Regions from separate parts of the Streptococcus sp. IMAU 99161 genome, predicted to be linked through region 1. Evidence: predicted binding sites of a transcription regulator. Region 1 holds the regulator's gene; the other holds the start of a gene.
The links. Region 1 encodes Rex, which represses fermentation and respiration genes when NADH is low (regulators of the CRP and FNR family bind a similar motif). Its sites were predicted from a motif close to TTGTGAANTANTTCACAA; they were not measured.
Positions count from the first base shown of each region.

Region 2: HA044_RS08445 (class II fructose-bisphosphate aldolase) is a predicted target of Rex. The motif match lies at 2,444-2,461, and genes of this name have one in related genera.

Region 1 covers NZ_JAAPAW010000006.1:1,643-13,749, forward strand. Annotated here, with positions in the region: gene mutY (A/G-specific adenine glycosylase) at 1-482, opposite strand, end outside; gene pta (phosphate acetyltransferase) at 539-1,516, opposite strand; gene HA044_RS02300 (RluA family pseudouridine synthase) at 1,536-2,429, opposite strand; gene HA044_RS02305 (NAD kinase) at 2,426-3,244, opposite strand; gene HA044_RS02310 (GTP pyrophosphokinase family protein) at 3,228-3,899, opposite strand; gene HA044_RS02315 (CYTH domain-containing protein) at 3,995-4,561, shown strand; gene HA044_RS02320 (ribose-phosphate diphosphokinase) at 4,624-5,580, shown strand; gene HA044_RS02325 (cysteine desulfurase family protein) at 5,590-6,702, shown strand; gene HA044_RS02330 (DUF1831 domain-containing protein) at 6,712-7,059, shown strand; gene HA044_RS02335 (DUF4649 family protein) at 7,062-7,280, shown strand; gene HA044_RS02340 (redox-sensing transcriptional repressor Rex) at 7,415-8,062, shown strand; gene radC (DNA repair protein RadC) at 8,267-8,950, opposite strand; gene HA044_RS02350 (porphobilinogen deaminase) at 9,004-9,282, opposite strand; gene HA044_RS02355 (class A sortase) at 9,442-10,185, opposite strand; gene gyrA (DNA gyrase subunit A) at 10,199-12,107, opposite strand, start outside.
Region 2 covers NZ_JAAPAW010000013.1:30,710-42,816, reverse strand. Annotated here, with positions in the region: gene HA044_RS08460 (hypothetical protein) at 108-248, shown strand; tRNA gene HA044_RS08455 (tRNA-Thr) at 316-388, opposite strand; gene HA044_RS08450 (alpha/beta fold hydrolase) at 448-1,398, opposite strand; gene HA044_RS08445 (class II fructose-bisphosphate aldolase) at 1,518-2,399, opposite strand; gene HA044_RS08440 (hypothetical protein) at 2,576-3,028, opposite strand; tRNA gene HA044_RS08435 (tRNA-Leu) at 3,108-3,193, opposite strand; gene HA044_RS08430 (CTP synthase) at 3,319-4,932, opposite strand; gene HA044_RS08425 (B3/4 domain-containing protein) at 5,108-5,803, opposite strand; partial or broken gene rpoE (DNA-directed RNA polymerase subunit delta) at 6,008-6,587, opposite strand; gene tig (trigger factor) at 6,806-8,089, opposite strand; gene HA044_RS08410 (TIGR01440 family protein) at 8,218-8,781, opposite strand; gene HA044_RS08405 (ECF transporter S component) at 8,785-9,255, opposite strand; gene HA044_RS08400 (bifunctional hydroxymethylpyrimidine kinase/phosphomethylpyrimidine kinase) at 9,245-10,006, opposite strand; gene truA (tRNA pseudouridine(38-40) synthase TruA) at 9,999-10,745, opposite strand; gene HA044_RS08390 (family 20 glycosylhydrolase) at 10,881-12,107, opposite strand, start outside.

The DNA of each region.
Region 1 (12,107 bases):
AAGCGAGCCAGTACCCTCATGACATTACCATCCACTGCTGGCTCTGCTAATCCAAAAGCAATACTAGCAATGGCACCGGCTGTATATGGCCCAATTCCCTTCAATTTAGATATTTCCTCATAGCTTGATGGAAACACACCTTCATGTTTTTTCATGATCTGTTGGGCGGCCGTTTGCATATTGCGCACGCGAGAGTAATACCCCAAACCTTCCCAGGCTTTTAAGAGCTTTTCTTCCGGCGCATTGGCCAGATTCTTAATCGTCGGAAACCAGTTCAGAAAACGTTCGTAATAAGGAATCACAGTATCGACACGTGTCTGCTGAAGCATAATTTCAGAAATCCACACCCGATAAGCATCCTGATTTTGTCGCCAAGGGAGATCCCTTTTATTTTCATCGTACCACGCTAGAAGATCTCTACGAAAGTCTTTTATTTTTTGAGGCTCCCACATTTCAATGTTGTAGTCTTTTAGATCGACCATATTCTTCCTTATATCTATAATAGAAAACTCTGGGACAAGACCAGAGCTTTCACATTCTATGCTTCTTGTTTCGCTTGGGATGCAGTAATTAACGTCAACTTGAAGACATCATCCGCATTACATCCACGAGACAAGTCATTGACCGGTTTGTTCAATCCTTGAAGGACTGGACCAACAGCCGCAAATCCACCGAACCGTTCCGCCATCTTGTAGCTAATATTTCCAGCTTCAATGCTTGGGAACACAAAGACAGTGGCCTTACCAGCTACCTTACTTCCAGGAGCTTTTAAGGCTGCAATTTCTGGCACAAAAGCGGCATCAAATTGCAATTCCCCATCGATATCAAGGTCTGGGCGAAGTTCTTGGGCAATTTTAGTTGCTTCAACAACTTTATCCACCCCTTCACCAAAGCCAGATCCCTTAGTTGAATAGCTTAACATTGCGATATGTGGGTCGATGCCAAACATTTTAGCTGTACTTGCTGAATTAATGGCAATCTCAGCCAAACCTTCAGCATCTGGATTGATATTAATAGCACAGTCAGCAAAGAGATAACGTTCATCCCCACGCACCATTAAGAAGGCACCGGAAGTGCGTTTCACACCTGGTTGTGTTTTGATGATTTGAAGTGCAGGACGAACCGTTGATGCAGTTGAATGAATGGCACCTGAAACCATTCCATCCACTAAGCCAAGATAGACCAACATTACACCAAAGTAGTTGACATCTTCCAGCAAGGCTTGACGCGCTTCTTCTTCTGTCATTTTTCCCTTACGGCGCTCCACTAGTGCAGCAACCATTTCCTCAAAGCCATCATAATGATGGGGATCAATGACTTCAAAACCTTCTGTAACCCCTTCAATTTCAAGGTAAATACGGATTTTTTCAGTATTCCCTAGAAGGACGGGTGTAACATCCGATTCTTTAACAATCCGCTTAGCCGCTTGTAAAATCCGTGGCTCTTCGCCTTCAGGGAGAACAATGCGCGCATTGCGACCAACTAAGCTTGATTTGAGTTTTTCAAAAACTTCCATGAGTTTACTCCTTTAATAATTAATGACTCTTTTGGAGCTGTGCTAGGACAGCTTGAAAATCGGGAGGTAACGGACTCTCAAGGACCAACTCCTCCTCTAGAAATGGGTGATAATAGGAGAGACGATGGCAATGAAGGGCCTGGCGCTCAATACCATCTTCTAAACTTCCACCGTAGAGATCGTCTCCCAAGAGCGGAAAACCGATATAAGAAAAATGGACGCGGATCTGATGGGTTCGACCTGTGTGTAACTGAATATCCACTAGGTGAATATCACCAAAAGATTGAACGACCTGGTAGCTCGTATGGGCATACTTGCCACCTTTTGCTACCTTTCGAGTAATGATCGAATCTTCATCACGCGCAATCGGAGCAATAATCTCTCCGACAGGATCAAGCTTTCCTGACCCCTTAACCAAGGCATAATAGCGTTTCTGGATCGTTTTGGCCTGCAATTGCTTATCTAAACGGGCATGAGCATAGCCATGTTTGGCAAAGAGCATAACGCCACTTGTATCCTTGTCCAAGCGCGTGACAATGTGAACCTGCTGGTTCTCATAGCACTGTTTCACATAATAGCCTTTCACAAAATTTGCTAAGGTATTAGAATGAATCGCACTTGGAATCGAGGCAATGCCAAAGGGTTTGTTTAAGACCAAAAAATGATCATCTTCAAACAAAATATCCAAGGGCCGATCCATGGGTTTTAGGGTTTCGAACCCTTCTTCTGCCGGAATATCAATGACCAAGCGATCCCCAATATCCAACAGATAAATCGCATTTTCTGGCCGATCATTCACTAAAATCCGACCACCACGAAACTTGATCTTGGCTAAGAGACCTTTTGAAACCTCGTGCTTTTTCAGGAAAGTTTTGACCTTGACATGCTCATCGGCTATGAATTCAAATCTCATTCCCTTTCATCTCCGATAAAGGCATCCTTGACCCGATTCCAAAAACTAGTATGACTAGAGCTTGCCACAAAATTAATCTTATGATTATCGATCTGGTATTCTACCTTGGCAATATTGCGATAAGAATAAGTCGAATTATCAACAGAGATAATATGGAAGCCAGGTCGTGTCGGTGTAATCTCGATCTTATCCTTTTTAGGGACAATGACAGAAGAACCCAAGGTACGATAAACACGGTTGTTGAGACTAGCGATCTCAGCAATCTGCAACGCCTCAATAGTTGGGTGAAGGACTGCTCCTCCCAAGGATTTGTTGTAAGCCGTACTTCCTGTAGGAGTCGAAACGGTAATCCCATCTCCTCTGAAGCGCTCAAAATCCACACCATTGATCATAAGATCCGCCACCATCGTCCTGTCACTGCGCTTGATCGTAGCTTCGTTCAGCGCTCTCATCGTGCGGGTTTCACCATTGTCAAAGGTAATCTTAACATTTAAAATAGGGTAGGAAACCTTGGCTCCCGTGTCATATTTTAAATTTTCAACTAGCTTGTCGATCTCGCTGTCTAGGTAATCGGTATAAAAGCCTAAGTGCCCAGTATGGACACCGATAAAGCGAACCCGATCTAACTGGTGTTCATACTTATGAAAAGCCGACAGCAACATCCCATCCCCACCAATGGAAATGACAATATCGGGATGTTTCTCCGTTAAAATAAAATTATTTTGACGGAGCTTGTAACTCAATTGTTGAAAAACCTCTTCACTCTGACGCTTTCGATTGCGAATGATGGATACTTTTTTACCTGTAGTCTTCATCTGTGTCATCACTATTTCCAACGCCATCATTTAACTTACGATGAAGTGGATCAAACAGGGCTTGAGCTTCCTGAATCGCATCCCGAATGGCACCCATCTCTTCATCCAAGAGATAAGCAAGGTTTGCGGTCGTCTCTAAGCGTTTTTTGATCTCGTCTGGAAAGTCTCCTTTATATTTATAATTTAGCGAATGTTCGATTGTTGCCCAAAAATTCATGGACAAGGTCCGAATTTGAATCTCTGCTAAGATGGTTTCATTTCCATCGATGGTATCAACGGGGTACTCTACTACCACATGGTAGCTTCTATAACCACTGGATTTTTTGTGGCGAATATAGTCCCGCTCTTGGATCACACGCATATCCTGCCGATGTCGCAAGACCTCCAAAACCTCATCCACATCGTCCACAAACTGGACCATGATCCGAAGCCCCGCTATATCTTGCATATCCTGGGCCAGATTTTCTTCTGAAATACTTCTTCGAACCATCTTTTCGCGGATACTCTCGATGGGTTTTACACGGCCTGTGACAAACTCGATGGGTGAATGCTTTTGTTGCTTCCGGTATTGTTTGCGAATTCCCCGAAGTTTAATTTTTAATTCCCCAACAGCTTGGATATAGGGGTCTAAGAAATTTTCCCAATCAATTGCCATCCTACCACCTTGTATTCTGAAACGTTTTTGTATACAATAAACACATCTCTTATTATATCATGAATCGCTACCAAAAAAAAGCAAAGGATGACAAAATGAACCATTTAGAAATTGAATACAAAACCATGTTAGACAAGGATGAATACCAATCCCTTCTTCCACTCTTTACTGACACTCAAGAGGTCGTCCAAACCAATCACTATATCGACACTCCAAATCAGCTCATCCGCAAAAAAAAGATGGCACTCCGAGTTCGGACCTTTGCAAGCACAGCTGAACTCACCCTAAAGGTACCTGAGACAGTCGGGCACTTCGAATACAATCAAGATCTGAGTCCAGAAGAAACCCAGTCTATCCTACAGCATCAAGCCTTACCAGATGGTGAAATTAAGGAATTGTTATCTTCCAAAAAGATCCCACTTGAGAAACTGGCCGTCTGGGGAAGTCTCACGACCAAACGCTTGGAAAAAGAGACAGAAGCAGGCCTAGTCGCACTAGACTACAGTACTTATCTGGACACAGCAGACTATGAATTGGAAATCGAGGTAGAGACAGCTGAAGAGGAAGCAAATTTTCAACAATTCATAAAGGACCACGGTATCAGCTACAAACCCGCTAAAAGTAAAATCGCAAGATTGGCACAAAGGTTGTTAAATAGCTGAAATTATCACAATTTTTTGCTAAAATAGTGCTAAGATTAAATTCTAAAAGAGGTTGGAATCACATGTCAGATAAAAAAAATATGAAACTCTTCTCTCTCAATTCAAATCCAGGCATTGCGCAGAAAATAGCGAAACACGCTGGCGTTCCACTTGGAAAAATTTCTTCACGCCAATTTTCTGATGGAGAAATCCAAGTCAATATTGAAGAAAGTGTTCGTGGATACGATATCTATATCATTCAATCAACGAGCTATCCCGTTAACAATCACTTAATGGAACTCTTGATCATGGTTGATGCTTGTCAACGGGCTAGTGCCAATACGGTCAATGTGGTCATGCCTTATTTTGGCTACGCCCGTCAAGACCGTACTGCTGCTCCTCGTGAACCAATCACAGCTAAATTGGTTGCGAATATGTTGGTCAAAGCCGGTGTGGATCGTGTCGTAACACTGGACCTTCACGCTGTTCAGGTCCAAGGGTTCTTTGATATCGCAGTAGACAACCTCTATACCATCCCACTCTTTGCGGAACACTATATTAACAAAGGATTAACTGGCTCCGATGTCGTCGTTGTTAGTCCAAAGAATTCCGGTGTTAAACGCGCTCGTAGTTTAGCCGAATACTTGGACTCTCCAATCGCTATTATCGATTACGAACAAGATGATGCCAACCGTGATTATGGCTATATCATTGGAGATGTCAAGGGTAAGAAGGCCATCTTGATTGATGATATTTTAAACACTGGTAAAACCTTCTCAGAATCATCTAAAATCGTTCAACGAGAGGGAGCAACTGAGATTTATGCCGTCTCTAGCCATGGTTTATTTGTCAAGGGAGCTGCAGAGTTATTAGACCAATCTCCAATCAAAGAAATCTTGGTAACAGATTCGGTTGCTACCAAAGAAAAGACTCCTAAAAATGTGAACTATCTGACAGCCAGCGAATTAATTGCTGAAGCAATTGTTCGTATCCAAGAAAGAAAACCGGTTAGTCCACTTTTTGCCTACCATAAGAAATAAGGTCCTCATTTGATATACTTTGATAATGCAGCAACGACGCCTCTCTTGCCTGAAGTCATCACCAAAATGACTGAAACCATGCAATCGACATATGGAAACCCTTCTAGCCTCCATGCCCATGGTCGAATGGCTAAAAAACTCCTCAGAGAAGCGCGTGAGCAAATTGCTCAAGCTCTCCAAACCCTTCCCAATCGCATTCTCTTCACTTCAGGTGGATCAGAAAGTAATAATACAGTTCTAAAAGGCTACTGTCTCAAACACCAAGATCAAGGCAAGCATATCATTACGACTGCTCTTGAGCACCATGCTGTCTTAGAGCCTCTTGAATACCTTGTCGAACGTTTTGGATTCGAGGTAACGATCATTCAACCAAGAGATGGTCGCATACAGGTCGATGATCTCAAGGCAGCCCTGAGACCTGATACCATCCTTGTCTCGACCATGTATGCCAATAATGAGACAGGTGATCTCTTACCCATCAAAGAAATCGGCCAACTTTTAAAAAACCATCCTGCAGCCTTTCACGTCGATGCCGTTCAAGCAATTGGCAAGGTCCCTGTCTATCCTGAAGAGCTGGGAATCGATTTCCTCAGTGCTTCAGCTCATAAGTTTCATGGACCAAAGGGGGTCGGTTTTCTTTATGCAGCGACTCCAGATTTTGATCAACTGTTACACGGTGGCGATCAAGAGAATAAAATGAGAGCCAGCACCGAAAATCTTATTTCCATCGTCGGAATGGCTGAGGCACTTCATCAGGCTAGTCTTCATCAAGAAGAAAACTTCCGCCAGGTTCAAAAACTCGGACAAGAACTAGTCAATGGTTTAGCAACCTACGACTACTACGTAAACGCTTGTGATGACCACCTTCCCTTTGTATGGAACCTTGGCTTTCCAGGTGTGCAAAATGACATCTTACTCATGCGACTGGATCTAGCGGGTATCTCTGTATCCACTGGTTCTGCTTGCACTGCTGGGACCGTACAACCCAGCCATGTTTTAGAAGCCCTCTATGGCGCTGATAGTCCTCGTCTAAAAGAATCCCTGAGGATTAGTTTTTCAGAACTCAATACCACTGAGGAAGTTCAAACCTTCCTCGCAAGTCTTAAAGAAATTTTATCATAGGAGAACAATATGGCATTTGGAACTACTGTTTCATTAAAAGACTGTAAATATACCTATCGTCTTCATCCCAATGTAAAGAAATACACCCTTCGCGACAACACTTTTGCTGTCACAAAAGTCGGTAATTTCGAATTAAATCGTTTACTTGAGGCTGTCCCCAACAGCGGTGATGGATTTTTACTCAAAATCATTTTTAATAAAGACCTCTCAGGCTTCAAAATTAACATCACTGATAAGTCTGGGCTTCGCCTAGTCAACATCTTTAAAGATTCAAAAAATGACATCATCCAACAAAAATTTTATTTCTTAATGGATAGTCTCGTTGAAAGAGAAATTTTCGATAAAATCGAGGTTTAAAAATGGTTACTTTAACTTATATAGATGCTTATCAAGTGGAACGTACCACTACTTACACCGATCTTGCAGCCTGTATTCTTGATTTTTCAGGCTGTGTGACCCTTCCGGACACCTACAACGTTACGTCCATTCACTACAAGGGAAAAAGACTTCCTTATACTGGAAAAATAGACGGCCTCTACAACTTTCTAAAGAAGATTGAACAAGACGAAAGAGCCTAAACAGTTGCTACAAACAGAAAATTCTTTGTTTGTAGTAACTGTTTTCTTTTGGTAAAAAAATAGAGAAAAATCGGTTTAGATAGTTGATTTTTTCACAATCTTCCTATACAATAAAGGGGAAAGGTTGTGATATTGTGAAACATGATAAAAATACACCAATTCCACGCGCAACAGCAAAACGCTTATCCCTTTATTACCGCATTTTCAAGCGCTTCAACTCCGAAAAAATAGAGAAAGCTAATTCCAAGCAAATCGCAGATGCTATCGGAATTGACTCAGCGACAGTTCGTCGAGACTTCTCTTATTTTGGCGAATTGGGAAGACGGGGCTTCGGATATGATGTTAAAAAGCTAATGAACTTTTTTGCAGATCTTTTAAATGATAATGCGATTACCAACGTAGCCATTGTTGGGATCGGCAATATGGGAAGTGCGCTTCTTAACTACCGCTTCCACGAGCGAAACAAAATGAAAATTGTCATGGCTTTTGATGTAGATGACCACGAACTGGTTGATACCAAAAGTAAGGATGGAATTCCCATTTACGGAATTTCTTCAATCAAAGAAAAATTAAAACAAGAAGGAATCCAGACAGCTATTTTGACCGTTCCTAGTGTCAAGGCGCAAGAAGTGGCAAGCCTCCTTGTCGATGCTGGTATCAAGGGTATTTTAAGCTTTTCACCGGTTCATTTATCCCTCCCAAAAAGTGTTGTCGTTCAATATGTGGACCTAACCAGTGAGTTGCAAACCCTTCTTTATTTCATGAGAAAAAACGAAGAATAACAAGAACAGCTTTAGTAAAAAAAGAGTGTGGGACAGAAATCGGTAATTCGTTAGAATTCGATTTCGTCATCCCACCTCCGCACAGTTGAGTAGGGCTGTAAAAGCTGATGAAATCCGCGTAGTAGAGCAGCCCACTCAACCACTGCGTCTTGCTCTACAATCCAAAGAAAATTAAGAGGCTAGGACTTTTGTCCCAGCCTTTTTTTATACTAAGAGATCAGTCTCTTCACGGTAACTGTAATAGTTATCTTCCGAAACAATCAAATGATCCAACAAGGTTAAACCCATCACATCACAGGCTTCTATGACACGATTGGTGACCTCATCATCATTTTTACTCGGAAATACTGCACCAGATGGATGATTGTGAGCTAGAATGATAGAGGTAGCCATATGCTTTAAGGCATAGTGGAGAATTTCGCGCGGTTCTGCGATACTACGATTGACCGTTCCGATAAAGATAGTCTGTTGGTGAATAATCTCATTTTGTGTATTCAAATAGAGTGCTACTAGATGCTCCTGCTTCTTATGGCCAATTTCCTGTTGAATTTTATGGGCCAATTTTTGACTGCTCATGATCTGTTCTGAACTCATCAACTGATCTTTGTGAATCCGTCTTCCTAACTCGATAACCGCTTGCAGTTCAATTGCCTTGACACGACCAATTCCTGAGATTTCCTGCAACTCTTCTAAGGTCAAATTCCCCAGCTCTTTTAAACTATTCACAGACGTCAAGAGGTTTTGGGCAATCTCATAGACACTTTTTTGTTTATTTCCAGTCCTCAGTAGAATAGATACCAGCTCCTGGTGACTTAACTTCTCAACTCCCTCTGAGACCAAACGTTCTCTAGGAAGCAAAGATGGTTCAATAAATGAAATTTCGTACATAATTTCCTCCTCACTTATTAATTCGTAATCAAAAGAGAAAATCATGTATTTCTTTACTGACAAGATATTTCTTGCTTCAAATCATCCAATACTAGCACTTGGTCTTTCTTAAACCAAATTTGGTATCCGCTCTGTACTTGCTCCAGTTCTTTTAAAAATGTTTGAATCTCAGAACGCATCAAATACTCTTGGTGCTGAGGAATCGCCTCTAGTGCCTGATAAAGCTGCTCGACTTCATAAATGCCTTTTGTAATTAAACCATTTCGTGGAAAATCATTGACTAAAAGTTTGTAAAAATGATGTAAGAGATGATAAATCCGATCCTTGGTCACAATTTTTCCTCCTTATCCTGCCTTACCACCTAGTATTATACCTTGAATTTCACACAGAAGTATGACAAGTCTCTTACATTATGTTACCAGTCTCTTACATTTTTACAGTTTTCATTCATAAAAATAGAAGCCTAGGCCTTGCCTTAAGCTTCTATTTCCTTAAAGTTGCATTTGATTGTAGGATTTCCCAAAGGAATCCAAGATATCTTTTGGAGCCTTGTCATAGTCAACGGAGGTTTCCAAACTCCCTTTGACAATCGTACGATAAGTTGCTGCAGCATCCTCACAAGTTACTAGCGTAATTTCATTGACACCTTCACGGTCTTGGATTACATCCACACGATCAGGGGTCACCGTCTCAACAGACGAGATGACATAGGTATAAATCTTTTCCTTATCCGTGATGTAGATCTTCATGCCAGCCTTGGCTTTTTCCAAAGGTGAGAATAACATAGCATTAGCACCAGTCAAACCAAAGACATGGTGACTGGCAAGTGAATAATTGCCTTTCCCCATGACTTGGGTTTCCTTCATGGTCCCTGCGCCATAATATAGGGCAACGTTTTCGAGTCCCTTAAAGATGGGAAGATTCATGTTTAATTCAGGAATCGAAATTCCACCAATAACAGGAAGCTTCTGAGCCTGCCATTGAGCATTGATCACTGCTTCAGTCGACAAAGACTGCACATGCTGAAAATCAAAACTCGTCTTTACTTTCTTATTTTTATCTAGGGTCTTTTTATCAACCTTGCTCACCTGGTATTGATTGGTGTGCCAAACCATGATCATATTTCGGATCGGTGCATTAAAGATCAATAATAGTGAGAGGATAATCAAGAGCGTTGCAACAACATTGATAAGAGTATTGCGTAAACTCTTTTTCTTTTTTCTTTTGCGTGACATTCTGTCCCCTTATCTATTCGTTTTCTTCTACTATTTCTTCGTCTTTTTCATCTGCCTGAACTGTTGTAAAGGTCACAATCTTAGCATCCTGATCCAGTCGCATCACTTTCACACCCTGAGTAGAACGACCAGTTTGAGAAATATTAGCCACACCCGTCCGAATCATCACACCAGTATTGGTTATAATCATAAGGTCTTCATTGCCTTCAACAGTCATGAGACCTGCGAGAGCACCATTTTTCTCTGTAATGTTGGCTGTCTTAATTCCCTTACCACCACGACCTTTGGTTGGGTATTCACTTGCCATTGTCCGCTTACCATACCCTTTTTCAGTGATGATCAACACTTCATCTTGGTCCGTAATCACGCTAGCACCGACAACCTGGTCTCCATCACGAAGATTCACTCCACGAACCCCAGTGGCTGTCCGGCCCATATTCCGAACGACCGATTCATTAAAGCGAACAGAATAGCCATACTTGGTACCGATGATAACGTCTGTATCTCCATCAGTAAGGAAGACATTGATCAATTCATCATCATCTCTTAGATTTAAGGCTTTCAGTCCATTTTGACGGATATTTGAAAACTCTGCTACATTGGTCCGTTTCACCAAACCTTGTCGCGTCGTAAAGAAGAGATAAGCCTCATCACTTCGATCTTGCTCAACATTGATAATGGTTTGAATGGACTCTCCTTCGTCCAGTTTCAAAAGATTGACAATCGGTAAGCCTTTGGCTGTACGTCCATATTCTGGGATTTCATAGCCTTTCAGACGATAGACACGTCCCTTATTGGTAAAGAAGAGCAGATGGTCGTGGGTGCTAGTTGATACCAGTTCACGGACAAAATCATCATCTTTTACACCCGTTCCTTGAACACCACGTCCCCCACGTTTTTGAGCTGTAAATTCAGCTTGGTCCAAACGTTTGATATATCCTTTGTTAGAAAGAGTAATCAAGACATCGGTTTCTTCAATCAAGTCCTCATCTTCAAGAGACAGAACTTCACCGACCATCAACTCCGTGCGACGAGCATCGCCAAACTTGCGTTTGACTTCTTCCAATTCTTCTTTGATAATTGCAACGACCCGTTCTGGTTTAGCCAAAATATCTGCTAAATCAGCAATCAAAGCTACCAAGTCATCGTATTCATTTTGAATTTTATCTCGTTCCAAACCAGTCAAACGACGAAGACGCATATCCAATATAGCTTGACTTTGGCGTTCTGACAGCTTGAATTTGCTCATCAATTCCGCTTGAGCCTCTGCATCCGTTTGGCTGTTGCGAATGATTTTGATTACTTCATCAATATGATCTAGGGCAATGAGCAAACCTTCTAAAATATGAGCTCGGGCTTCTGCCTTTTCCTTATCAAAGATGGTCCGGCGAGTCACTACTTCTTTTTGATGCTCAATATAAGCGCCCAAAATTTGACGAAGAGAGAGAATTTTAGGAACTCCATTTTCAATGGCCAACATATTGAAACCAAAGCTAGTTTGCATTTGAGTCAGCTTAAAGAGGTTATTTAAGATCACGTTTGCAGATGCATCCCGGCGTACTTCAATGATAAAGCGAACCCCTTCACGGTTGGATTCATCCCGTACAGCTGTAATCCCTTCGATCCGTTTTTCTTGCACTAAACGGACAATATGTTCATGGACCTTGGTCTTATTGACCATATATGGAAACTCAGTCACGACAATGCGTTCTCGGCCGCTCTTAGTTACTTCAATCTCAGTGCGAGAGCGAAGGACGATAGAACCTTTCCCTGTCTCATAAGCCTTGAAGATCCCTGATTTCCCCATGACAAGAGCTCCTGTCGGGAAATCCGGGCCAGGCAAGACTTCCATCAAGTCGCGTGTCGTCACTTCAGGATTGTCCATCATCAACTTCACAGCATCAATGGTTTCTCCAAGGTTG
Region 2 (12,107 bases), on a different contig from region 1:
ACCTCATTTTCACTATTCGGAAGGGTTCCTTCCTTTGATGATTCTATAATAGCAGAGGAAGTGAAAAGTAACAAGGACTTTTGACTAGGTGGTCAAAAAAGGCGCTTATGCGGTCAAAAAAAGGAGCGAGACAGAACGAATCGTTTATCACCATCATTCATTATCTCGCCCCTCCAAGTGGTGCTTCTAGCCATCACTACTACATCAAGCAGGTCCTTTTAATGCTCATCGAAGCCTTTTATAATTAATTTGGTACAAAAAGCAATTAAACATCAAAAAAGCCCGTCACAACAGGCTTTTTATTGTCTCATTCGATGCCGATTGCAGGGATCGAACCTGTGACCTACGCGTTACGAGTGCGTTGCTCTACCAACTGAGCTAAATCGGCGATTACCTTCTTAGTATAGCACTCTGAGAACGGATGTCAAGCACTTTTAGTTGATCTTTTTAATCAAGTCTAGACTGATGTAGAAAAGAGCTTATTTGAGAGACGACCTCCTCCTTCTTGCTATGATAAAAATCATGAGGGGCATCCTCATAAACAACTTGGACATTGGAGTGATTTCTAGCAAAGTCTTTCGCATAATTCTGCCACTTCGACCGACTAAAGCTAGTTCCCTCCCCATTTGAGACGAATAGGAGCACAGGGATTTTAGAATCAATGGTAAATCCACTAACCTTACGAGCATTTTCTTTCACTGCACGAGTTTCGTTTAACATAGCCTTCGACAGCAACTGCTTGTAAGCTAAAAATCGATATTGTTGGCGTTCACTATCCGTCAAATCATCATTTTTCAGGTAAACAGACTCTGGAAAATAACGGAGCAGCCCAATCTTACTCGTCCAATAGGCTAAGGTCATGAGAGTTGGATGTTCCTTTAAATCCTGATAACTTGCCGGCAGGGCCCAATCAAGACCGATCACTGCCCTTACTTCATTAGGATATTTTTCTTGCCAAGCAAGACTCTCAAGACTAGCCATTGAATGCGAAACAATCACATAAGGTCCCGAAACTTCGGCTTGCGACAAAGCTTGACGGGTCTCAGAAAGAACCTCCATCACATCTCTGGATTGATCACTATCTTCGCTGAAACCATAGCCCGCTCGCTCTACGACGACTACTTTGTATTTTTTGGATAGGGGATCTGATAGATTTTTAAAGTCTAATATAGGCGATGCAATACCAGCACCTGAAAGAAAAACGATCGTTTCCGGCCCTTCTCCTTTGACATATACATTCATTTGATGTCCATTGACTACAACCTTCTTACCTATGGGCATGAGGAGCTTGCTTTCTTTTTGCAAACTAAGTTGGTGGAAACCAAATGTACCTCCTAGAAAAAGGATAAGAAAAACAAAAATGATCCAGCTATACTGTTTGAATTTTTTCATAGCCATATTGTACAAAAAATAGAGCCTGTAAGCAAGAGACTTAACGGCTCCCAAAAGAATGCTAGTACCCAACTTTCCAATACAAAAAAACAAGATCCACCTGGGATCTTGTTTTCCTGTTTTTTTTAAGCTTTGCCTTCTGAACCGAATACGTCGATACGTTCTTCAACAGCTGCTGTAATTGCTTCGAAACCTGGTTTCAAGAATTTACGTGGGTCGAAGAGTTTCTTCTTGTCGTATTCTGCTTCGTTTGCATCGTATTCACGTACGAATTGACGAGTAGCGTTTGCAAATGCGATTTGGCATTCAGTGTTAACGTTAACTTTCGCAACACCAAGTTTGATGGCTGCTTGGATTTGATCATCAGGGATACCTGATCCACCGTGCAATACGATTGGGAATCCTGGTACAGCTTCAGTCAATTTTTGCAAGTGGTCAAGGTGAAGACCTTTCCAGTTTGCTGGGTAAGGACCGTGGATGTTACCGATACCTGCTGCCAAGAAGTCAATTCCTGTAGCAACCATTGCTTTAGCATCTTCGATTGGTGCCAATTCACCGTCACCGATGATACCGTCTTCTTCACCACCGATAGTACCAACTTCAGCTTCAACGGAAACGCCTTTAGCATGAGCTTTTTCAACGACGTCTTTCGCCAATTTAAGGTTTTCTTCAACTGGAAGGTGTGAACCATCAAACATGATTGAAGTGTAACCAGCTTCGATACATTCAAGAGCATCTTCATAATGACCATGGTCAAGGTGAATAGCAACTGGTACAGTGATTCCCATTGCTTCTACAAGGTTTTCGATAAGGGCTTTACATACTTTGTAACCACCCATGTATTTTGCAGCACCCATAGAAGTTTGGATAAGTACTGGAGCTTTCTTAGCTTCTGCTGCACGCAAGATAGCTTGAGTCCACTCAAGGTTGTTTGTGTTAAATCCACCAACTGCATAACCATTGTCACGAGCTGCTTGGACAAATTTTTCTGCTGAAACGATTGCCATTAGTAGTAGGCCTCCTCTAATTTTTTGTGGTTAAACCACTTACATTGTTTATTTTATCACTTTTACACTAAAATTACTAGTCTTTCCTGTGGCTTTACGTGATTTCTTCTGATAAAAGAGGAGGAACCCTCTCCCTCCTACCTTTTCAAAAAGCAAAAAAGGGAGCTAACCCCCTTTCAATCCTTCTCTTTGAAATTTTTTAATGAGACTAGAAAGCCAATCCCGCAAATCACAAGGGATACCGCTGCAACCCATTGTGAATAGAAATAAGCATCAAATAACTGACTGTCGGTAAATAGTTTTCCAAGAAGCCCGTTGACCAATCCCTCAAGCAACGGAAAGCTCTCGTACATAGCAAGGATTGCCGCAAGAAAGAGAATACAGCCTGCCATCAAGAAAAGATTGGGAATCCACTTTTTAATCCTTTTCTCTTTCCTGAGCAAATACTTAGAAGCAATCGCTGCTAGAAAAGCGAGGACGTTCCATATGTTTAAGGCGATAAAATATCTAAAAGTATCCTTGTATGCGCCTATCACCATAGCTAAAATCATAATAGGACCGAAAAAATTAAGGGCACTTCCCAATAGTGCAAAGAGGCCATCGGCCAAAATCAGATACTTCTTCTTCATGTTTATACCACCTCTCCCACCTATTCTACCACAAAGGTTTCGAGAAACAAAAAAGATAGCCGAAGCTATCTTCATCCGATGCGGAGAGAGGGACTTGAACCCTCACGACCTAAAGCGGTCACAGGATCCTTAGTCCTGCGCGTCTGCCAATTCCGCCATCCCCGCGATTGAGTACCTTACTAGTATATCAATCATCGAGATGTTTGTCAAGATTTTTTTCAAACTTTTTTCAGGGTTTGCCATCTCTTTCAATGAAAAGAGGCCAGGTGACGAAACCTAACCTCTTCTTCTTACTTACTATCGTGGTTTTCGACAGCTGCGGTCACAAAGGCTGTGTAAAGACCTTCTGGACGGTTTGGACGGCTTGACAATTCTGGGTGGTATTGGCAAGCCACAAAGAATTTATTTTCTGGAATTTCAACGATTTCGACCAAACGGTTGTCTGGAGAAACACCTGAAAAGACCAGTCCTGCTTCTTCGAATTGTTCACGAAAAGCATTGTTAAACTCATAACGGTGACGGTGGCGACGTTGCACCACTTCTTGATTGTCATAGGCTGCTGCTGCTTTTGATCCTCGCTTGAGTTTTGATGGGTAGAGCCCTAAACGAAGGGTCCCTCCCATATCTTCTACATCGATTTGATCGCGCATGATATCGATCACTGGATACTTGGTTTCTGGGTCCAATTCTGCTGAGTTAGCTCCTTCTAGTCCCAAAACATCACGTGCAAACTCGACACAGGTCAACTGCATACCAAGGCAAACTCCCAGCATTGGTACATCATTTTCACGCGCATACTTGATGGCCTGAATCTTGCCTTCTGTGCCCCGTTGGCCGAAACCACCTGGCACGATGATTCCATCAGCTCCGTCAAGGAGTTCAGCTACATTTTCAGCTGTCACATCATTGGCATTCACCCAGTCGATTTTGACTTCAGCATCATTGGCATATCCAGAGTGTTTCAAAGCCTCTACAACTGAGATGTAGGCATCTTGCAATTCTACGTATTTGCCCACCAAGGCAATCTTGACCTGTTTCTTGAGGCTCATGACCTTATCGACCATAGCAGACCATTCCGTCATATCTGCTTGTGGGACATCCAATTTCAAATGATCACACACGATTTGGTCCATATTTTGCGCTTGCAAATTCAATGGAATTTGGTACAAATGCTGTACATCAAGAGACTCGATGACGGCTTCTGGAGCTACGTCACAGAATTGAGCCAACTTGTTCTTGATTCCTTGCCCGACAGGCTTTTCCGTACGGATAACCAACATATTTGGCTGAATTCCAAGTCCACGCAATTCTTTCACAGAGTGTTGGGTTGGTTTGGTTTTCATTTCTCCTGCAGCCTTCAAGTAAGGAAGAAGGGTGGTGTGGATGTACATAACATTTTCAGCACCGACATCTGCCTTCATTTGACGAAGAGCTTCAAGGAATGGAAGGGACTCAATGTCTCCAACGGTACCGCCAACTTCTGTGATGATGACATCTGAATCGGTCGTCGTCGCTGCTCGTTTGATTTTTTCTTTCAAGGCATCCGTAATATGAGGAATGACCTGTACAGTAGCTCCTAAGTATTCCCCATGGCGTTCCTTCCGAAGAACCTCGCTATAGATTTTTCCTGTCGTGACGTTTGAGTATTTATTGAGGTTGATATCGATAAAGCGTTCATAGTGACCAAGGTCCAAGTCTGTCTCAGCACCATCGTCGGTGACAAAGACTTCCCCGTGTTGATAGGGGCTCATGGTACCTGGGTCAATATTGATATAGGGGTCAAATTTTTGAATGGTGACCTTCAATCCACGATTCTTAAGTAGACGCCCAAGACTCGCTGCAACGATTCCTTTTCCGATGGATGATACGACACCACCCGTGACAAAAATATATTTTGTTGACATGCGCTTTCCTCTTCTTCTAATGTTGTAGAGGCCATTCCTCTTTGCAGAAAAAAACAAAAATAGCTCCCTAATCCATAGGGAGCTCCGACCTCAAAATGAGGTGCCCTAACAATATCTTACCGCAAATACTCTTCTTTGTCAAATTGAAACGTTTATGAAGAACATTTTCATTTCCTTATGAGGCTGGCTCTACTCCATTTCGTGTGACGAGAAATTTCTCAAATTGAAGATCAGGCATGCAGGAAGCAAGATCCTTGTGGATTCGCTCCAGTGCTTCTAAGCGCATCTCTACTGTGGTCTCTTGGTTTCCTTGGATGACAAAGAGGGCATTTTTTGTTGTCTCCTCAAATTTGTAAAGGTCGCTATCCCGTACATCCAACCAAGCTAGAACCCCTTTTTGATCTCTGTAGACGGGGTCTGTCGGCGCTACATGCTTTTCGCTAGAAAGGATAGGTAAGAAGAGATCTTCTCTTTGACTGATCGTAAATTCAATTGGGCCTTCAATTTTATCCAGATCATGTCCTCCAATAGCGAGATAGGTTCTCAGACATTCAACATTATAAATGTCAATGATACTATTGATCTGAGGCAGAGAACCACGATGCTGGATGTTTCGGATGAGGGCAAGAATTGTTGGCGGATTTTTCTTGATACTGCGCCCTACCTTTTGCAACAAATCGGTATAGCCTGTAACGACCGCTGATTCTGCAACTTCTTCCAACTTACATTGGAGCGCCCATTGTTCCATCGCTTGCTTCTTTTCAAGAAAAGCGACAGGTAAAACAGCTTGAGGATCCACATGTTTAGCTATGCCAACCACCACCGTGTCAATACCGGCATCTACTAAACTGTCATCTAAACGAAAGTCCATTTGGAACACCTCCTATTTGGGGAATATTACATGTTCATTATACTCTAACTTACCACCTTTTTCAATGTAAACCAAAAGGGAGTGGGACAGAACGAATGTTGACTAAAAATCGTTCCTTGTCCCACTCTCAATCAACTACTGCGTCTTGCAGTTCTATCTATCATAGATAAGAGGCTGGACACTTTATGCCCAGCCTCTTATGTTTTATTCTTCTTCGTCGTCAGATTCTTCTTCTTCGTCGTCTTCTTCGCTCAATTCAACTTCTTCGCCCAAATCATCTGGTACGATTTCATTGATTTCAGCATCGTAAGCTTCGACTTCACTCTTTTCATCATCTGGATTTTCTTCGTCATATGAAAGAAGGATCTGCTTCGTAAACTTCTTCGTCTTCTGGATCGTCGTCGTTGTAATCGATCGCATCTTCGTCTCCATCCATGAAGGCATTAACACGTTTTTTCTTGCGTTTCTTAGGTGTTTCGTCTTCATCTGTTTCTTCAAGAGCAATGATTTCTTCATCAACTTCATCGATGGCATACCACGAACGAAGGCCCCATTTGTTATCTCCAAGCGGGATAAAGCTTCCATCCACATTCAACTCAGTGTAGAACAATGGAAGAGCTTCGCGGATCTCGCTGTTTGATTTTTCAAGATAGTTTTGAATTTCATTTACAAGATCACTAAAGTACATTTCATGGTCACGTCCACGCAATTCCAAGATCGCACGCGCCACTTCAATCATAGAAAGTTCACTTTTTTCTTGTCCAGCAAATACTTCTAATTCCAAGGGTAGATCTCCTTATGTTTCATTTCCTAAATGGAGAGGAATCCGGTCTCACACCTCATCCTATCCTCACTGATAGACGAAAAGCCTCTATCAGGCATTTTATCGTTACACTCTATTGTACGATAAATTTCCCCTTTCGTCAAAGGAAAATTCCAGGATTCTCCAGGAAATCAGAAATCAAAAAAGAAGAGCCTCGCGACTCTCCTTCTTGTTCTAAATTATTTTACTTTTGCTGAGCTTGTAATCACGTTCACAGCTTTCTTCACAGTGATGTCATGTTTCAACATTTCTAGTGAAAGAAGGTTACGAACTTGTGCAACTTCCATATGGTAGTCGCTTGCCAATTGTTCGATTTCAGCATTGATTTCTTCTTCAGTTGCTTCAAAGCCTTCTGCTTTCGCTACTGCTTCAACCACAAGGTTTGTCTTGGTACGGCTTTCAGCTTCAGCTTCGTATTGTTTATGAAGATCTTCTTGAGTTGTACCAGTGATTTGGAAGTACATGTCAGGTGAGATTCCTTGGCGTTGCATGTTTCCAAGGAATTCATTTACTGAGCGATGAACTTCTTCATGAATCATTTCTTCTGGAAGTTCTACGATTTCAGCATTTTCAACTGCTTTATCGATCGCTGCTGCTTCGACAGCATCTTTGTATGCTTCTTCTTTTGCTTCAGCTAATTCTTTGCGGTATTTTTCTTTCAATTCAGCAAGTGTTTCAACTTCTTCATCGATGTCTTTTGCCAATTCGTCGTCAAGAGCTGGCACTTCTTTTGATTTCACTTCGTGGATCGTTGTTACAAATTTTGCTTCTTTACCTGCAAGGTCAGCAGCTTGGTAATCTTCTGGGAAGGTTACGACAACATCAACTGTTTCACCAGCAGAGTGTCCTACCAATTGCTCTTCATATCCTGGGATGAATTGACCTGAACCAAGTCCAAGTGAGAAGTTATCTCCTTTACCACCGTCGAATTCAACACCATCAATTGTACCAACGAAGTCGATCACTACTGTATCCCCTTCAGCAGCAGCGCCTTCTTTAACGACCAATTCAGCCAAGTTGTTGCGTTCGCGTTCGATACGAGCATCTACATCAGCGTCTGTGACTTCTTTAGAAACTTCTACTGAAACTTCAAGGTCTTTGTAAGCACCCAATTTAACTTCAGGTTTTGTCACAACAGCTGCTGTCAATGTCCAGTCTTGACCTTTTTCCATAGAAACAACGTCAAATGTTGGTTGAGCAACGACTTCAAGACCTGCTTCTTTCACAGCTGCTTCATAGGCTGCAGGAAGAACATCATTCAAAGCATCTTGGTAAAGAGCTTCTTCACCAAAACGTTGGTTGAAGATTGGACGAGGAATATGACCTTTACGGAATCCAGGTACGTTCAAAGTTTTCTTAACAGATTCAAACACACGGTCCAAAGCTGGTTTGATTTGTTCTTGACTGATTGTGAAAGTCAATACACCATGGTTTGTTTCTTTGTTTTCAAATGATACAGACATTCTGTCTCTCCTTAAAATAATATAGTCATTCTCTATAATTTTACCATAAAAGTTTGAAAAAGCAAGTTTTAAAACGGATTTACATCTCTTTTAGTTCAAAAAAACTAGCTCCTGAAAGCTAGTTGATGTTATGCTTTTCGGATCGGGTCTTCCTGGTATCTTGCTCGGGATCCACCGATCAATTTTGGCCGACTGGCCAGGGCTGTGACATGGGCACCTCCTAGTTCACGCAGGGCTGGACGAATGGGGACTTGGACATGTTTGACATGCATTCCAACTGAGGTATCTCCGATGTCTAGTCCCGCTTGAGCTGTGATAAATTCCACTTCGACAGGATCTTTAAAATACTTGAAAGCTGCGAGTTGCCCAGCACCTCCTGCATGGAGACTCGGAAGGACATTGACGATTTCTAGCTCCTTCTTGTCTGCCAATTCTCTTTCAACCACTAAGGCCCGATTGAGGTGTTCACACCCTTGAACTGCAAGAAAAATTTCTCTTGATGTCAATTCGTCCAGCAAGGTTTTAACAATCACCTCACCGATTTCGATACTCGACGCCTTGCCGATTTGACCTCCCGCTACTTCACTTGAAGATAGGCCTAAGACTAGAATTTGCCCCTGGCGAAGATTGGCCTTGTCTAAAACATCACAAAGAATGAGCCCTGTATCTTTCTTCAGTTGCTCCAGATCCATGAGTTAGCTTCCTTTCTTTTGGAAGGCATAATAGACCACATAGCCTAAAGCCATTCCAACAAAATTCTGAGCAAGGTTATTTGGAATATCCGAGATAGCAGCTCCCCAGCCATTGCCTAAAAAGAGAGCAGAAGCTAGTGCGTAGCCGCCTACCATGACGACTGTCGCAAGAAGCAAGCCTAGGTAACGAGCTTTTCCCTTGAAGCCAGCGAAATAGCCTTGTCCCCCGTGAAAGAGGAGGCTAAAGAACATCCACTGAGGATAACCTGAAATGAGGTCGAGTAAAAAGGCTCCGACACCACCAACAATAGCGCCTTCCTTACGTCCAAAATAGAAGGCTGTGAAGTATACACCCAGATCTAACAGGGTGACAATCCCTGTGGGAGTTGGGAGTTTGGTATAGTAGCCAAGAACCACCGTCAAGGCTGTCAAAATGGAAAGGCGGGCAATGAGTTGAGTTCGATTAGATGTCATATTGTACTACTCCATACTGGTCTGAATGTTGGATTGCTTTGAAGACAAAGTCTTTAGAAGCTTTCACAGCTTCAAGTGGAGATTTCCCTTGAACCAATTGACTAGAAATACTAGATGCAAAAGTACAGCCAGCCCCTGTATTGTTCTTTTCTAAAACAGGTTCTTCGATCACGGTGAAATCTGTGCCATCATAAAAGACATCGATGGCTTTTTCTTTATTGAGACGATTGCCCCCTTTGACCACGACAGTTGGAGCACCTAATTCATGGAGTTTGCGAGCAGCAGCTTTCATATCATCGAGCGATTGAATCTGACTTTGGGTCAAGATTTCAGCTTCTGGTAGGTTTGGCGTAATGATGGTCACATAAGGGAAGAACTTGATCAATTCGTCTCGAAGAGCTGAAACTTCCACATCGTGGCTTTCCTTGCAGACCAAGACAGGATCGAGCACTACTGGGATATCTGCATGAGCTTTGACATAGTCCAAAGCTAGGTCTGCCACTTGAACATTTGGCAAAAGGCCGAGTTTAATGGCAGAGAAAGGAACCTCTTTGAGAGAACCCAGTTGTTGAGCGAAAGTAGTCGGATCCACCGGAATCACTTCAAAACCATGCTCGGTCATAGCTGTCAAACAAGTTACCGCCACAAAGCCATGTTGTTTGTTGGTTGTATAGGTTGCAAGGTCTGCATGAAGACCTCCCCCACTAAAAATATCATTTCCTGAAATTGCAAGAATTAATTCATTACTCATAGCGTATCTCCTTTAAATATAAGCCATTTGGCGCTGCTGTTGGACCTGCAAGATTGCGGTCCTTCTTTTCCAAAATCAGATCGATCTGCTCGATCGGCATCCGATCATTTCCGATCTTTAGCAAAGTTCCCACCATATTGCGGATTTGCTTGTAGAGAAAGCCATTGCCCGAAAAGGTAAAGAGCAGGCGATGATTTGCCGCGTCCTCGACCAAGTGAGCTTCTGTAATCGTGCGAACCTTGTCTTCCACACTGGTCCCTGAAGCGGTGAAACCGGTGAAATCATGGGTTCCCTCCAACTTTTGAATGGCCACTTGCATCTTGTCTACATCCAACGGATAAGGGTAGTGGGTTGCATAGTGACGCATCATGGGGTTCTTGGGACGGCCATAATCCACGATAAATTCATAGGTTTTGCTGTGCTTCTTGTAGCGTGAGTGAAAGTCATCTGAAACCGTCTCAACACGAATCACATCGATATCCTCAGGTGTTTGGGTATCCAGGGCAAAGCGGAGCTTCTCCTCATCCCGCGCTTGAGGGAGATCAAAATGGATGACCTGCCCAAGAGCATGGACACCAGAATCCGTTCGCCCTGCTCCATGAACGGTGACAGGCTTTCCTTGATTAAGACGCGTCAAGGTCTTTTCGATTTCTTCTTGCACACTACGGGCATGCGGTTGGCGTTGAAACCCTGCAAACAAGGTCCCGTCATATGAAATGGTTGCTTTGTATCGTGTCATGGTTTTATTTTAACAGGATATAGAAGGGGTTACAAGAGTGGAAAATTCAAACTGTCCGGGTACAGTTTTACAAACACAAAAAAGAAGCAGAATGATGAACATCCTGCCTCCTAACTCCGACCTGTTACAAATCAACTAGGTCTCAGTCTCTTTTTTATTTTTCAAGTTCATTCCTGCTGCTCCTAAGATCGCTCCTAGTAAAGCGAGTCCCAGAGCAGATTCCACTCCCGTTTCTGGAAGTTGCTTATCAGGGTTTACTGTTTCTGGACGAACTGCTTTTTCCACAGTTGCTGGAATTGACGCTTGGGTATTTACTGGTGCTACTGGTTGATCCTTCGAGATCACATGAGGTGTTGACTGATCTGGAGCAATTTTGTTTACGAGCACATCTAATTTCACTGGTGCCTCTGCTGAAGGGCTTGTCGGGATCACGACTTCTTTGGTACCGACTTCAACAATTTCTGCAACCGGCTCTGTGGCAATTTCTGTAGCTATCACTTTTCGACTTTGATCAAGTTGCGAAACCTCTACATACTCAAGGCCTTGTCCTTTAACTCCAGCCTGGGTCACTTTGCGTTCTCCTTTAGAGAGATCTGGATTGGTGCGTTCCACAAGGTCAAAATCAAGTTCTTTCTCTACGATTTCAAGACTTGGTTTGTCTTCCACTAGGGCTTTGACGTCATTTTCAGCCAAGCTACCTTTTTGCGTGATTGGCTTGAGCCCCGCAAGGGCTTGGGTCAAAGTGGCCACTTCTTGATCCACCTGATCTTGATGAGCACGGCTCACATTCCAATTCAAGCTATCTAAGACTTTCGCAAGTGCTGCGCGAGATTCTGGTGTGTAAATGGCTAGATCTGTTGGCACCGTAGCAACTACTTTTCTAAGAGCAGTGAAGTCCGCCTTGAAATAGTCCTTGTTGTGGTTGGCAAAAGCTTCCATGACCTGGAAGACTTCCTCTTCCTTGTATTCATTGGCAGGTTCATCAGCCCAGATTCCCAACATACTTCCAGATGTTGGTATCTTGACATCAGGATATTTAGTTGAAGCCAACTGTTCAAACGGAACAGTTTCTGAATTTCGGATAGCTTTTTCGAGCGGATAACTTTGATCCCCCTTGTGGCCCAAAACATAGTACCAGTCTCCGTTGGTATTAAGTAATTTATAACCCTTATCTGCCAAATACTGTGGAGATGCGAGGTTATAGCCCCACCATCCTTTAGACCAGTATGAAATCAAGACGTCCTTGTCAAAGGCAACATCATCTTCATCTCCATAATAGAAACCATCGTTAAAGGCCATTGGCTGCAAGCCTTTTTCACGCGCCATAGCTGCAAGACTATTGGAATACTCCGCAAATTTACC